DNA from 3 places in the Streptosporangium sp. NPDC023825 genome. Region 3 is predicted to be linked to each of the others. Evidence: riboswitches for the same ligand, from Rfam matches in the RefSeq annotation. Region 3 holds a riboswitch; each other region holds the start of a gene.

The links. Region 3 has a riboswitch for S-adenosylmethionine ahead of thrC (threonine synthase). Riboswitches for the same ligand answer to the same signal wherever they lie in the genome.
Region 1: linked by a shared signal. The riboswitch ahead of AB0G15_RS31045 (glutathione S-transferase C-terminal domain-containing protein) and the one ahead of thrC (threonine synthase) in region 3 are both predicted to bind S-adenosylmethionine.
Region 2: linked by a shared signal. The riboswitch ahead of AB0G15_RS15400 (aminotransferase class V-fold PLP-dependent enzyme) and the one ahead of thrC (threonine synthase) in region 3 are both predicted to bind S-adenosylmethionine.

What each region holds. Positions count from the first base shown of each region.
Region 1 is NZ_JBFAAE010000047.1:29,963-34,816, forward strand. It holds gene AB0G15_RS31030 (ATP-binding cassette domain-containing protein) at 1-42, shown strand, start outside; gene AB0G15_RS31035 (ABC transporter permease) at 35-787, shown strand; gene AB0G15_RS31040 (DUF402 domain-containing protein) at 887-1,408, opposite strand; SAM riboswitch class IV at 1,461-1,573, shown strand; gene AB0G15_RS31045 (glutathione S-transferase C-terminal domain-containing protein) at 1,613-2,548, shown strand; gene AB0G15_RS31050 (FAD/NAD(P)-binding protein) at 2,545-4,302, shown strand; gene AB0G15_RS31055 (ABC transporter substrate-binding protein) at 4,440-4,854, shown strand, end outside.
Region 2 is NZ_JBFAAE010000014.1:77,787-82,640, reverse strand. It holds gene AB0G15_RS15415 (SAM-dependent methyltransferase) at 1-150, shown strand, start outside; gene AB0G15_RS15410 (cytochrome P450) at 342-1,541, opposite strand; gene AB0G15_RS15405 (TerC family protein) at 1,594-2,466, opposite strand; SAM riboswitch class IV at 2,698-2,813, shown strand; gene AB0G15_RS15400 (aminotransferase class V-fold PLP-dependent enzyme) at 2,866-4,194, shown strand; gene AB0G15_RS15395 (NADH-quinone oxidoreductase subunit D) at 4,212-4,854, shown strand, end outside.
Region 3 is NZ_JBFAAE010000096.1:15,023-19,876, forward strand. It holds gene AB0G15_RS41180 (trehalose-6-phosphate synthase) at 1-297, opposite strand, end outside; gene AB0G15_RS41185 (RNA polymerase sigma factor) at 528-1,085, shown strand; gene AB0G15_RS41190 (S1 family peptidase) at 1,270-2,841, shown strand; SAM riboswitch class I at 3,079-3,221, shown strand; gene thrC (threonine synthase) at 3,236-4,531, shown strand; gene AB0G15_RS41200 (MoaD/ThiS family protein) at 4,554-4,829, shown strand.

The sequences.
Region 1 (4,854 bases), on a different contig from region 3:
GCGTTCCTCGCGCTGACGGACAGGGAGCGGGCCGGTGTCTGACCTCACCGCCTGGCCGGTGATGACCGGCCGTGCCGTCCGCCTGTCGCTGCGCAACCTCGACGCGCTGCTCACCTCGTTCCTGCTGCCCGTCCTGGTCATGCTGCTGTTCGTCTACCTGTTCGGCGGCGCGATCCAGACCGGCGTCGACTACGTCACCTACGCCGTCCCCGGCATCCTCGTCATGTGCGCCTCCTACGGCGCCTCCCTGACGGCGGTCGCCGTCAGCCACGACATGAGCCGGGGGATCGTCGACAGGTTCAGGTCGATGGACGTCGGCGGCGGTGCGTTCCTGGGCGGGCACGTGGCCGCCGGCACCGTGCGCAACCTCACCTCGCTCGCCATCGTGTTCGCCGTCGCGTTCCTGCTCGGCTTCCGGGCGGACGCGGGCCTGTCCGGCTGGGCGGCGGCGGTGGGCGTCCTGGTGGCGTTCGTGCTGGCCATGTCCGCGGTCTCGGCCCTGGTCGGCCTGCTGGCCAAGACACCGGAGGTCGCGGGCGGTTTCACCTTCCTGGTGATGTTCCTGCCCTACCCGAGCAGCGCCTTCGTCCCGGTGCACACCATGCCCGCGTGGCTGCACGGGTTCGCGGAGAACCAGCCGGCCACACCGATCATCGAGTCCGTACGCGGCCTGCTGCTCGACCGGCCCGTGGGGAGCGACCCGTGGAAGGCGCTGGCCTGGTGCGGCGGCCTCCTGCTGATCTCGGCGATCTTCTCCGGCAGGATGTTCCGCCACCGCGCCCGCTGAGGTCACCCCGCCCGCTGAGGTCGCGGGAGTGCCGGGAATGCCGGAAGCGCCGGGGTGCCGGGGGCGCCTGGGGCCGCCCCCGGCACCACCGTCCGGGGCTCAGGTGACCAGGGCGAGCCAGCGCGGCGCGTCCCCGAAGGGGGCGGCGCGGGAGGTGACGGCCTCCATCAGCCAGGCGGCCGAGGCACGGGCGTTCTCGACCACGCCGGGCGGGTAGGCGTACTTGACCCGGTGCTCCTCGAACTCGTCCTCGTCGTCCAGGAAGACCCGGCTCGGGCGGCCCTTCAGCAGGTTCCGGCGGGTCCGGATCACGTCGAGGTCCAGGTCGACCATGGTGACCCCGCCGTCTTTCCACTCCGGCACCGTGGAGATGTCGCAGTAGATCTCGTGCTTGTTCGGGGCAGCGTTGAAGGCGGCCGTCCACCAGGCGTCGCGCGGGAAGAGCATCACGAACGGATGGGGCCAGGCGACCGGGGGGCCGTCGCCCTTGCGGCCGCTGGAGCCGGCCACGCAGCCCGTCCACACCCCGTGCTCGTCCTCGCCGAGCAGCAGGCCGCGGTGATGCCAGTGCAGTGACCCGTCGTACTTGCGGTAGACCACGTTCACGCTCTCATAGGACATTCCCCGACACTAAGGCTTGACAGAGATCTATGTATTTCCTACCTTCTAAATAGGTTAAGAGTGTCAGTGAGAAGCCCCGGCTGGCTGACCGGCAACCCTCGCACCGCGGCGGGGTGCCCCCGGGGGAGACCTGGCGGCACGGTGGGCGTGCCGCAAGCGCGGACCCCCTCACCAGGGTCACCGAGACATGCCCGGGAGCGCCACATGTCGAAGACCAGCACACTGAACCACGCGAGCCCCGTCGACCTCGACACCCACGGCCACTACCGGCCCGGTGGCAGGCCCGGCCCGCGCTACCCCTTCCAGGGACGGATCGGCACACCCGCCTTCCCCGCCGAGCCCGGGCGCTACCACCTCTACGTCGCGGCCGTCTGTCCGTACGCGCAGCGCGCGGCCATCGTGCGATCCCTCAAGGGCCTCCAGGACGTGGTCTCGCTCTCCTACGTCGACGACGAGCGCGACGGGCGCGGGTGGGCGTTCCGCGAGCGGCGCGGGGCCGACCCGGTCAACGGGTTCACCATCCTGCGGCAGGCGTACGAGGTGACCGAGCCGGGCTTCGACGGGCACGTCTCGGTGCCGGTCCTGTGGGACAGGGCGACCGGCCGCATCGTCAGCAACGACTTCCCCGACATCACGATCGACCTGGCCACCCGGTTCGGCGGCGACCCCGAGGCCGACCTCTACCCCGAGGAGCTCAGGCCGGAGATCGACGAGCTCAACACGAGGATCTACGAGATCCTCAACACGGCGGCGGGCCGCGTGGCGGCGGCCACCACCGAGGCCGCGTACACCGAGGCGCGCGGGGCCGTGGTCGCCTTCCTGGACGAGCTGGACGCCCGCCTGGCCGACCGCAGGTTCCTGTTCGGCTCGGGGATCACCGAGGCGGACGTGCGGCTCTGGCCGACCCTGCTGCGCTTCGACCTGAGCGACAACCCGGCGGCCAGGATCAGCGAGCGCCCGCTGACCGCCTTCCCCAACCTGTGGGCCTACGCCAGGGACCTGTACGCCCGCCCCGCCTTCCGCGAGAACACCGACTTCACCGTCATCGCCCGCCCGTCGGGCGAGACCGACGCCTGGCGGATCCCGGTCGAGCCGCTGCACGCCGACTGGGACCAGCCGCACCGCAGAGCCGCCGTATGAGCGCCTCGATCGCCGTCGTCGGCGCCGGGCCGACGGGCACCTGCCTGGTGGAGCGCATCTGCGCCAACGCCGCCGACCTGCTCGGCTGGCCGTCGCTGGACGTCCACGTGATCGACCCCCACCCGCCGGGCGGCGGGCGCGTGTGGCGCCACGACCAGCCGGACCTGCTCTGGATGAACTCCACCGCCGCCGACGTGACGCTCTTCACCGACGAGTCGGTGCGCTGCGAGGGACCGATCCGCCCCGGGCCCACGCTGGCCGAGTGGCTCGGCGGCGACCCCGGCAGGTTCGCCTCCCGCCCGGCGCAGAACGGCTACCTCTCCCACGTCTTCCGGCAGGCGGTGGCGACCGCCCCTCGCGGCGTCCGGGTGCACGTGCACGCCGCCCGCGCCGTCGACCTCGCCGACGTCCCCGGCGGGCAGGCGGTGACGCTGGACGACGGCCGGACGATCGAGGCCGACGCGGTGATCCTGGCCCAGGGACACGGCGACGTGACGCCGACGAGGGAGGAGAGCGCGCTGGCCGATCTGGCCGCGCGCGCGGGGCTGCGCTACCTGCCCACTGGCTACACGGCGGACCTCGACCTCGACGGCGTTCCCGCGGGGGAGCCGGCGATCGTGCGGGGGATGGGGCTGGCCTTCGTCGATTTGATGGTGCTGCTCACCTCGGGTCGGGGCGGCCGGTTCGTCCGCGAGTACGACGGGGAACTGGTCTACCTGCCCAGCGGGCGCGAGCCCCTCCTGCACGTGGGGTCGCGGCGCGGCGTGCCGTACCACTCCAAGACCGGTTACCCCTTCACGGGCGCCCGCCCGCCGGTGCCGCGCTTCCTCACCCACGAGGCGCTGGGCGAGGGACCGTGGAACTTCCGCCGGGACGTGTGGCCGCTGGTCGCCAAGGAGCTGGCCTTCGCGTACTACCACGAGCTCATCACCGCCCGCCCCGAGCGCGTCAAGCTGGGATGGGCGGAGTTCGAGGAGGGCTTCGCCGCCGAGGAGTGGCGCAGTCCCGGGATGCGCAAGCTGATCCGCGAGGCCGTGCCCCGGCACCTGGACCGGCTCGACCTCGACCGGCTCGACCGGCCGCTGGACGGCATCCGGTTCGGCGACCAGGCCGGCCTGCAGAAGTGGATGCACGGTTATCTCGCCGTCGACCTGCAACGACGTTCGGACCCGGCGCACAGCGCCGACCACGCGATGATCCTCGGCCTGCTCTCCGTCTACGGTGTCCTCGCCGAGCTGGGCGTCTCCGACCCGTGGTTCGCCGGGTTCTTCAGCTACGTCGCCAGCGGCCCGCCGGGACCCCGGCTGGAGGAGCTGCGCGCCCTGGCCAGGGCGGGGATCGTCACCTTCCTCGGCGCGGACCTCAAGGTCGACCACCACGGCGGGCGCTGGCGGGCACAGAGTCCCACCGTGCCCGGCGGCGTGACGGCCACCACCCTCGTCGAGGCCAGGCTGCCCGCGCCCAGCGTGAGCCGGGCCGTCGACCCGCTCATCGCCGCTCTCCGCGACCGGGGCGAGCTCGACGAGGAGTCGGGCCTGGTGAACGTACGGCCCGCCGACCGCCGCCTGCTCGACAGGTCGGGGACCCCGCACCCCCGCAGGTTCGCCTTCGGTCCCTGGGTCGTCGGCGGCCGGGCCACCGGCGGCTTCGCCAGGCCCCGCCTCAACGCCCCGCTCCTCCGCCACGCCGACGCCCTCGCCCGGATCGTGCTGTCCGAGGCCGCCGGAACCCAGATACGACGGCACGTCGCATGAACCGCCCCGATCGCACCGATCATGCCGGTCGTCCCGGCCGGCGCCCCACCGAGCCGTCCGAGCCCGCCGCACAAAGGCACGTTGTGGAAAAGCACGTCGTACACAGGCATGTCGTACCGAAGCACGAGGAGAAGAACGTGAAGTTGCGATGGGGCGCCCTGGCGTTCGCCGGGGTGCTGGCGCTCACGGCGTGCGGAGCCGGGAGCGGGGCCCCGAGCGCGGCGGCCGGCGGTGAGGGCGGCGGTGGTGATGGCGGGTCGCTCGTGTGGGCGGTGGAGACGCAGCCGATCACCTTCAACCCGCACCAGTGGGGCCAGAACAAGGCCCGTCTGCTGGTCCACAACCAGTTCGACGCGCTGATCGCCCGGGGTGGGAACGGCGAGTTCCTGCCGTGGCTGGCCACGTCCTGGAAGGTCTCCGAGGACGGGCTGACCTACAGCTTCGAGCTCCGCGACGACGTCACCTTCCACGACGGCGAGAAGTTCGACGCCGCCTCGGTGAAGGCCAACCTCGACCAGCTCGTCTCGCCCGGATACAACGCCGCGGTCGGCG
Region 2 (4,854 bases), on a different contig from region 3:
GGGATCACCGGAGGCCGCCCGCCGGTCGAGCAGGCCAGGAACGACCCTCGCGGTTACCTGCAGGCCCTCGCGAGGGCCTCGGAGGAGGCGGAGCTCATCGCCGCGAGCGGTCTCGGCGGGTTCGGCTGGCTGTCGCAGAGCCGTCTCTGACCCGCGGAACCGGCGTCGTTCCGGCGGGGTCCGCGGCCCGGGCGGCGAGCCCGGCGGGGCCGGCGGGGTACGCCGCCCGGCCGCCGTGCCCTCGTCGGCGGACGGCACGGGCCGGGCACACCCGCGACCCGTCCGCTTGGGCCGTTTCGATCACTTCTTCGGCCGCTTCGACCGCTTCGTTCCAGGCCGGTTCAGACCCGCACGTCGAGGGAGGTGAGACCCCGGATGACGTAGCCCGGCCCCCAGGCAGGCTCGGCGGCGAGTTCCATCTTCGGGGCCTTGCGCAGCAGGGCGCCGAAGGACTCGATCAGCTCGACCCTGGCCAGCGGTGCCCCGAGGCAGAAGTGGATCCCGGCGCCGAAGGAGATGTGCGGGTTGTCGGCCCGGCCCACGTCCAGGCGGGCGGGGTCGGCGAAGACCTCGGGATCACGGTTGGCCGAGCCGAACAGCAGCGCCACCTCGGTGCCGCGCGGGATGTCGACCCCGCCCACCGAGATGTCCTCCAGCACCCAGCGCTCGAACATCTGCAGCGGGGTGTCCCAGCGCATCAGCTCCTCGACCGCCGTGGGCAGCAGGGCGTGGTCGGCACGGAGCCGGTCCAGCTCGGCCGGGTTGCGGAACAGCGACCACCAGCCGTTGCCGGTGACGTTGACGGTGGCCTCGTGCCCGGCGTTGAGCAGCAGCACGCAGGTGCCGACCAGCTCCTCCTCGGTGAGCCTGTCACCCTCGTCGGCCACCAGGGCGAGCGCGCTGATCAGGTCGTCGCCGGGGTCGGCCCTGCGGGCGCGGGCCAGCTCGACGAGGTAGGCGGAGAACTCCTCGGCCGCCCGTACGGCCGTGTGCTGGGCCTCGACCGACGGCTGGAGCTCGTACATGCCGCAGATGTCGGCCGACCAGGGCCGCAGCAGGTGCCGGTCGGCCTCGGGGACGCCGAGCATCTCGGCGATCACGGTGACCGGGAGCGGCTCGGCGACCTCGGCGATCAGGTCTCCGCCGCCGCGCTCGACGAAGGCGTCCACCAGTTCCCCGGCCATGCGGGCGACCTTGGGGCGGAGCGCCTCGACCATGCGGGGGGTGAACGCCTTCGACACCAGCCGCCGGAGCCTGGTGTGCACCGGCGGCTCGACATCGAGCATTCCCGCCCTGATCACCCGCCAGAACGGGTCCTGGAACTCGGGGTCGTCCGGCCTGCCGAACTCCTGGTGCGAGGCCACGTGCAGGTAGGAGCGGCCGAGCCTGCGATCCCGCAGCAGCGCGTTGACGTCGGCGTGCCTGGCCACCAGCCACTGGCCGGTCGGCTCGAAGAAGCTGACCGGCCGCTCCCGCCTCAGCTCGTCGTAGACGTCATAGGGGTGGGCGACGAATTCCGGATTCCAGGGATCAAAGCGCACGTAAGCATCGTAATCCCCGGTTCAGGATCCGGCCCGCTCGGTAATCCCCGGTTCAGGATCCGGCCCGCTCGCCCGGCTTCCCTCCTTCGGCCGGCTCGTCCGCCCGGCCCGCCGGAGCCCCCTGAACCACCGGCGTCTCCGGGCCGGCCCCGCCCTCGGCTCCCTCGGTTCCCTCGACTCCCTCGGTCTCGTAGCGGGAACGCAGCTCGACCGGCTTCCGCCTCGCCTTGCCGCGCATCCGGATGTTCAGCAGCTCCACCAGCAGCGAGAACGCCATCGCGAAGTAGATGTAGCCCTTGGAGATGTGCTGCTCGAACCCCTCGGCGATGAGCACGACGCCGACCAGCACCAGGAAGGACAGGGCGAGCATCTTGATGCTCGGGTGCCGGTCCACGAAGCGGCTGATCGGCCCGGAGGCGACCAGCATCACGATGACCGAGACGATGACGGCCGCGATCATGACACCCAGCTCGTCGACCATGCCGACCGCGGTGATCACCGAGTCGAGCGAGAAGACGACGTCGAGGATCATGATCTGGATGATCACCGAGGTGAAGGACGAGGCGACCTTGCCCTCGGAGTGGCCGGAGTCGCCCTCCAAACTGCCGTGCATCTCGTGGACGCTCTTGGCCAGCAGGAACAGGCCGCCGAGTATCAGGATCAGGTCGCGCCCCGATATCCCCTGGCCGAAGACCTCGAACATCGGTTCGGTGAGCCTCACCACCCACGACAGCGCCAGCAGCAGCAGGAGGCGGCTGATCAGGGCGACGGCGAGGCCGAGCTTGCGGGCCTTGTCGCGCTGCTCGGGCGGGAGCTTGCCCACCAGGATCGAGATGAAGATGATGTTGTCGATTCCCAGGACGATCTCCAGGGCGACAAGGGTGAAGAAGCCTATCCATATCTCCGGGCTGGTCACCCAGTCCATTGCTTTCTCCTTCGTCGGCCGACGCCCGCACACCGTCGGCTGGCTGCCCGAACGCTTCTTCGGCTGACTCCCAGGACGACCGGGAGACGCTCCGAGTTCCTTCCCTCTCATCACGCTTCGCTGGCAAATTCGCCGGGCGGTCCCGGCAGCGCTCGCTCCTGCCCCGATATCGGGTTGATCACGTTTCGGACTTGCGGGGCACTGCGGGGTGTCGGTTATAGTTCCCCCGTAGGTCATGAGTGCCAGTGACAAGCCCCGGCTCGCTGGCCGGCAACCCTCGCGTCCGCGGCGGGGTGCCCCGGGTGAGGACCTGGTCCGGCACGAGGTGTGCCGGGCAAGCGCGGGCTCCAGGCACCTGTGTCATGGGTTGGGGTCCGATGACCTCGAAGGAGCCCTGGCATGTCCACCCTGACGATCCTCAGCACCCCCGAGAGCACCCCAGAGAGCGCCGCCGTCGCTCCGGTGACCGTCCCCGAGACCCATGTATCCGGCGTGTCCGGTGACCGCCCGATCCCGGCCGTGCTCGGCTCGGACCTGGAGGTCCCGGTCAGGGGCGGCAGGCTCGTCCGCTACGCCAACCTCGACTACGCCGCGAGCGCCCCCTGTCTGGAGCCGGTGAGCGCCGCCGTCGCCGCCGCGCTCCCGGCCTACTCCAGCGTCCACCGCGGCGCCGGGTACGCGTCCCAGCTGACCACGGCCCGCTACGAGCAGGCCAGGCACACGGTGCGCGCCTTCGTCGGCGCCCGTCCCGACGACTCGGTGATCTTCACCCGCAACACCACGGACGCGACCAACCTGCTGGCCCGCAGCCTGCCCGAGGGCACCACCGCCGTGGTCTTCGACACCGAGCACCACGCCTCGCTGCTGCCCTGGGAGCGGGTCGTGCGGCTGGCGGCCCCCGCCTTCCCCGGCGAGGCCGTCCGCGCCGCCGACGACGCGCTCGCCTCGATCGACGGCCCCAAGCTGCTGGTCGTGACCGCCGCCTCCAACGTCACCGGAGAGCTCTGGCCGATCGCCGCGCTGGCCCACATCGCCCACCGCCACGGGGCCCGCGTCCTCGTCGACGCCGCGCAGCTCGTCCCGCACCGCAGCCTCAACCTGACGGCGCTCGACCTGGACTACGTGGTCTTCTCCGGCCACAAGCTCTACGCGCCGTTCGGCACCGGCGCGCTGATCGGCCGTTCCGACTGGCTGGCCGAGGCCGAGCCGTACCTGCGGGGCGGCGGCGCGGTGAAGGCCGTGAACGACGACGGCACCGAGTGGCACGACGACCCCGAGGCGCGGCACGAGGCGGGAACCCCGAACGTGCTGGGCGCCGTCGCGCTCGCCGCGGCCTGCGACGCCCTGACCGCCACCGGCTGGACCCCGCTGGTCCGCGAGGAGGAGCGCCTCCTCGGGCGCCTGCGCGCGGGCCTCGCCTCCGTCCCCGGCGTGCACGAGCTGTCCCTGTGGGGCCCGGACCACCCGCGCGTCGGCATCGTCTCCTTCGTGGTGGACGGCTTCACCGCCCGCGAGGTCGCCGAGGCCCTGTCCGGCGACCACGGCATCGGCGTCCGCGACGGCAAGTTCTGCGCCCACCCCTTCGTACGACACCTGCTGGGCGCCAAGGACGGCGGCTGCGACGACGTCACCGCCTCCGCCGTCCGCGCCTCCATCGGCATCGGTACCACCTCCGAGCACGTCGACCGGTTGATCGGCGCCCTGCGGGATCTTGCCTCGCGCGGCTGACGTGACAGCATGGCCCTATGACTGAAGGCGCGCCCCGTGAGCTGAACGTGGGGCTGGGAGCCGGGGCCGAGGCCGTGCGGGGGGCGCACGGCAAGGAGCTCGCGACCGAGGACATGATCCTCAACATCGGGCCGCAGCACCCGTCCACGCACGGCGTGCTGCGGCTGCGGCTCACCCTGGACGGGGAACGGATCGGCTCGGCCGAGCCGATCGTGGGCTACATGCACCGGGGCGCGGAGAAGCTCTTCGAGGTGCGCGACTACCGGCAGATCATCGTGCTGGCCAACCGGCACGACTGGCTGTCGGCGTTCGCCAACGAGCTGGGCGTCGTGCTCGCGGTGGAGCGGATGCTCGGCATGGAGGTGCCGGTCAGGGCGGTCTGGACGCGCACGCTGATGGCCGAGCTCAACCGGGTGCTCAGCCACCTGATGTTCCTCGGCTCCTACCCGCTGGAGCTCGGCGCGATCACCCCGGTCTTCTACGCGTTCCGGGAGCGCGAGACCCTCCAGGCCGTGATGGAGGAGATCTCCGGCGGGCGCATGCACTACATGTTCAACCGGGTCGGCGGCCTGAAGGAGGAGATCCCTTCAGGGTGGACGGGCCGGGTCGCCCAGGCCGTGGCCGACGTGCGGCGACGGCTGCCCGACATCGAGAACCTGA
Region 3 (4,854 bases):
GGTGGAGTTGGCGACCGCGTTGTACGCGCGGTGGAAGGTCGCCGGGGGGATGTCGAGCATCCGCAGCGCCCCGGTGTCGTAGCCCGCCTGGTCGAGCCGGCCGCCGGGGGCCAGCCGCACGGCGCCGCGGTCGCCGTCGGACAGCGCCGCGCAGACCCACAGGACGCCGAGGTCTTTCGCGACCTCCGACAGGCCGGAGACCAGGCCGCCACCTCCCCTGCGCATGGACAGCGAACCGTCCTCGGAGAGGGTGAAGGAGACGGGACCTCGGTTGGAGGCCACCAGGATCGCGCTCATCGATTCTCCTTGAGCGTGGAGACCCCAAGGTTAACCGGCACCTCGTCGGGATGTCCTCGCTCTTCAAATCAAGGAAGGAACGGCGTCCATCGAATTGTGTCAGCTCTTGTCAGCAGGTGGAGTGATGAGCCCCGCTCTATCACCCTTTTTGTGGCGATGAGGGAGGGTCACCATCCGCGACCCCCGACCGTAGGATGTCCAGCGACCGTGACCGCTGATGGGGGCCCGTGATGGCGCTGGACGAGACGACCGAGGACCTGGCCCGATCGGCCGCCCAGGGCGACCACCGCGCTCTCGGCGAGCTGCTGAAGCGGATCGAGCCCGCCGTGCTCAGGCACTGCGGCCGGATCCTCCCCTTCCGGCAGGACGCCGAGGAGGCCTGCCAGGACACCCTGCTCGCGGTGGCGCGCAACATCGGCCGCTTCGAGGGTCGCGCCCGGTTCAGCACCTGGCTGCACATCGTGACCGCCAACTGCGCCAGGACCACCTACCGCTCGCTGAAGCGCCGCGCGGCCGAGCAGAGCTCCGACGAGCTGCCGCTGCAGAAGCCGGACGTCGCCCGGGTCAGCGTGATCGCCGGGTCCCGGCTGGACCTGCTCGACGCGATGGAGGCGCTGGAGGCCGAGAAGCCGGAACTGGCCCAGGCGCTGGTGCTGCGCGACATCTGCCAGCTCGACTACAACGAGGTGGCCGAGCAGCTGCGCATCCCGCTGGGCACCGCCAAGTCGCGCATCCACCAGGCGCGCAAGTACGTCCAGGGCGCCCTGGGCGACGCCTACGGCTTCTGACCGCCGCCCGGCCTCTGACGGGCTGCCCGCCAGGCCGGAACCGGTCGAGGAGCACTCTCCGCGTGGCGCGCGGCCCTGACGGCCTCACCTGATTTAGGGTGGCGTTGCCCACGTCGCGTGATCAATCGGTGACATGTGGCGATCTCCCCTCACGCTGTGCACGCCGAGGTCGAGGAGAGACCACATGTTCCGCAGACACGCCGTTTCCACGGCATGCGTCCTGGCGGCCACCGCACTTGCCCTGGCCGCCGTACCGGCCGGCGCCGAACGCGGGGCGGCCGCCCCGGCCGCGCCCGCCGCCCCGTCCGCCACCACGGCCGAGTGGGCCATGTCGGCCGCGCGGAAACCGCCGCCGGGCATGCTGGAAGCACTCGAGCGCGACCTCGGCCTGACCCCGGCCCAGGCCCAGGCCCGGCTGCTCAACGAGGCCCGCCTGACCCCGGTCGCGCTACAGATGGCCAGGAGGCTCGGCCCCCGTTTCGGCGGCACCTGGCTGCGAGGAACCAGCGCGCACACCCTGGTGGTGGCCACCACCAGCGCCGCCGACATCCCGACGATCCTCGACGCGGGTGCCCAGGCCGAGGTCGTCCCCAGGTCGCTGGTGGAGCTCACCGCGATCAAGCAGGCGGTCGACGACAGCCTGCCCCCGCAGCCGCTCGTGTCGAGCGCGCGCTTCGTCGACGTGAAGAGGAACAAGGTGGTCGTCCTCTCCCCACAGCCCGAGGCTGCCATAAACGTCATCGAGAGCGCCGGGGTGGACGGAGCGGCGGTAGTCGTGCTGCCCTCCACCGAGGTTCCCCAGCCGCTGTACGACCTGGTGGGCGGCAACGCCTACTACATCGGCGTCACCAGCCGCTGCTCGGTCGGCTTCTCGGTGCTCAAGGGCACCCAGAACGGTTTCGTCACCGCTGGCCACTGCGGCAGGACCGGCAACGCCACCACCGGCTTCAACCGCGTCGCCCAAGGCACCTTCCAGGGATCGGTCTTCCCCGGCAGCGACTACGCCTGGGTCTTGGCCAACACCAACTGGACGGCCACCCCGACGGTCGACAACGGCCAGGGCGGCACCGTGCCCGTCGCCGGCGCCCGGATCGCCATCGAGGGTGCCTCGGTCTGCCGGTCGGGCTCCACCACCGACTGGCACTGCGGTCTCATCCAGCAGCGCGACGCCAGCATCACCTACCCCCAGGGCACCGTCAACGGGCTGACCCGAACCACCGTCTGCGCCGAACCCGGCGACTCCGGAGGTTCGTTCATCTCCGTCGACCAGGCCCAGGGCGTCACCTCCGGCGGCTCCGGAGACTGCAGCCAGGGCGGCACCACCTACTTCCAGCCGATCGCCCCGATCCTCACCGCGTACGGCCTGACCCTGAGGACCACGGCGGGCAACCCGCCGCCGCCGGTCACGGGCACCTGCACCGGCTTCCCCAACACCTACACCGGCACCCTGGCCGCCGGCCGATCCGTCTACCAGCCGAGGGGCCTGTACTACAGGTTGACCGTCGGAGGTCTCCAGACCGCCTGCCTGGACGGCTCCGACGGCACCGACTTCGACCTGTACCTGCAGAAGTGGAACGGCAGCACCTGGCCGGTCGTCGCCACCTCCGACAGCGCGGGTCCCGACGAGAGCATCTCCTACACCGGCACGCCCGGCTACTACCGCTACCGGGTGGTCTCCGCGGCCGGCTCCGGCCCCTACACCCTGGGGTTCCGGGTGCCGAGTGCCGTGACCGCCCCGGCGGGTCGCCTCCCGTAGCGACGACCGGCAGGGGGCGGGGCCCCCGCCGGGCCCGCGATCACCGAGGATCGCCGGGTCCGGCGGGGGCCCCGCCTGCCGTCCGGGCGTGCGCCGCGCGCCTCGCGACCGGCGGCCCGAAGACGGTTGTCCGTTGGATAACACGCCATGTCTCGCACAGTGAGACAGGGAGTCAGGAGGGAGGCAGGGCGGGGTAGAGTGCTGAGGACCTGCGCGTCAGGTTTCCAACTGAATATTTGCTCATCCAGAGGGGTGGAGGGACCGGCCCTGCGAAGCCCCGGCAACCATCCCGGTTCAAGACTCGTGATCTGAACGAGGTCGGCCGGGACAGGTGCCAATTCCGGTCTGTGACCAGGGTGGTCCGCAGACGAAGATGAGGGAAAGGCCTCGCTTCATGGCGCTCGCAACCACTGAGAACAACACCACCACCTCCTCCGGTCGTGCCGGCGACGCGCGAGAGCGGCGCTTCGGCCCCGCCGTCGCCCTGTCCTGCCGGGAGTGCGGTGCCCGCTACGACCTCGGCCCCAGCTTCGCCTGTGACGAGTGTTTCGGGCCCCTTGAGATCGCGTACGACTTCGGGCGTGTGACCCGGGAGCGGATCGCCGAGGGGCCGACCAACATCTGGCGCTACCGCTCGCTGCTGCCCGTCCCCGACGACGTGGCCGCCAAGCCCAACATGGCGCCCGGCTGGACCAAGCTCGTCAACGCCGGCAACCTCGCCCGCGAGCTGGGCATCCGCTCCCTGCACGTGAAGGACGACTCCGGCAACCCCACGCACTCCTTCAAGGACCGCGTGGTGGCCATCGCCGTCGAGGCCGCCCGCAACTTCGGTTTCCACACCCTCTCCTGCTCCTCCACCGGCAACCTGGCCGGCGCCGTGACCGCCGCCGCCGCGCGGGCCGGGCTGGACGCCTGCGTGTTCATCCCCTCCGACCTGGAGCAGGCCAAGATCGTCATGGCCTCCGTGTACGGCGGCAGGCTCATCGGCATCGAGGGCACCTACGACGACGTGAACCGCTTCTGCTCCGAGCTCATCGGTGACGAGCTGGGCGACCAGTGGGGCTTCGTCAACGTCAACCTCCGGCCCTACTACGCGGAGGGGTCCAAGACCCTGGCCTACGAGATCGCCGAGCAGCTCGGCTGGCGCATCCCCGACCAGATCGTCATCCCGGTCGCGTCGGGCTCGCAGCTCACGAAGATCGACAAGGGCTTCAAGGAGCTGATCGCGCTCGGCCTGGTCGAGGACAGGCCGTACAAGATCTTCGCGGCCCAGGCCGAGGGGTGCTCCCCGGTCTCCGCCGCCTACAAGGCGGGCCACGACGTGATCCGCCCGGTCAAGCCGGACACGATCGCCAAGTCGCTGGCGATCGGCAACCCGGCCGACGGCCCGTACGTCCTGGACATCGCCCGCCGCACCGGCGGCGCGGTCGAGGACGTCACCGACGCCGAGATCGTCGACGCGATCCGGCTGCTGGCCAGGACCGAGGGCATCTTCGCCGAGACCGCCGGAGGCGTCGTCGTCGGGGTGCTGCGCAAGCTGGTCGCCTCGGGCACGCTCGACCCCGACGCCGAGACCGTGGTCCTCAACACCGGCGACGGTCTCAAGACCCTTGACGCGGTGGCCGCGGAGGCGCGCCCGACCGCGGTGATTCGGCCTTCTCTTGACGCATTCCGTGCGGCTATCGCCTAGAAATCGTGAAAGGTACTGAATTATGAGCGTTTCTGTGCGGATTCCGACGATTCTCCGGACTTACACCGATGGTGCCGCCGAGGTGAACGGAGAGGGTGAGACCCTGCGCGATGTTCTTCAGAAGCTCGACGCGGACTTCCCGGGGATCGGCGCCCGGATTCTTGATGAATCGGGAAAGATCCGACGTTTTGTCAACGTCTATGTGGGGGATGAGGACGTCCGTTTTGTCGACAACCTCGACACGGCCACGCCCTCCGGCGTTCAGGTCTCCATCATCCCGGCGGTGGCCGGAGGCTGATCCTCCCGCCCTGAGGCGGCCCTGA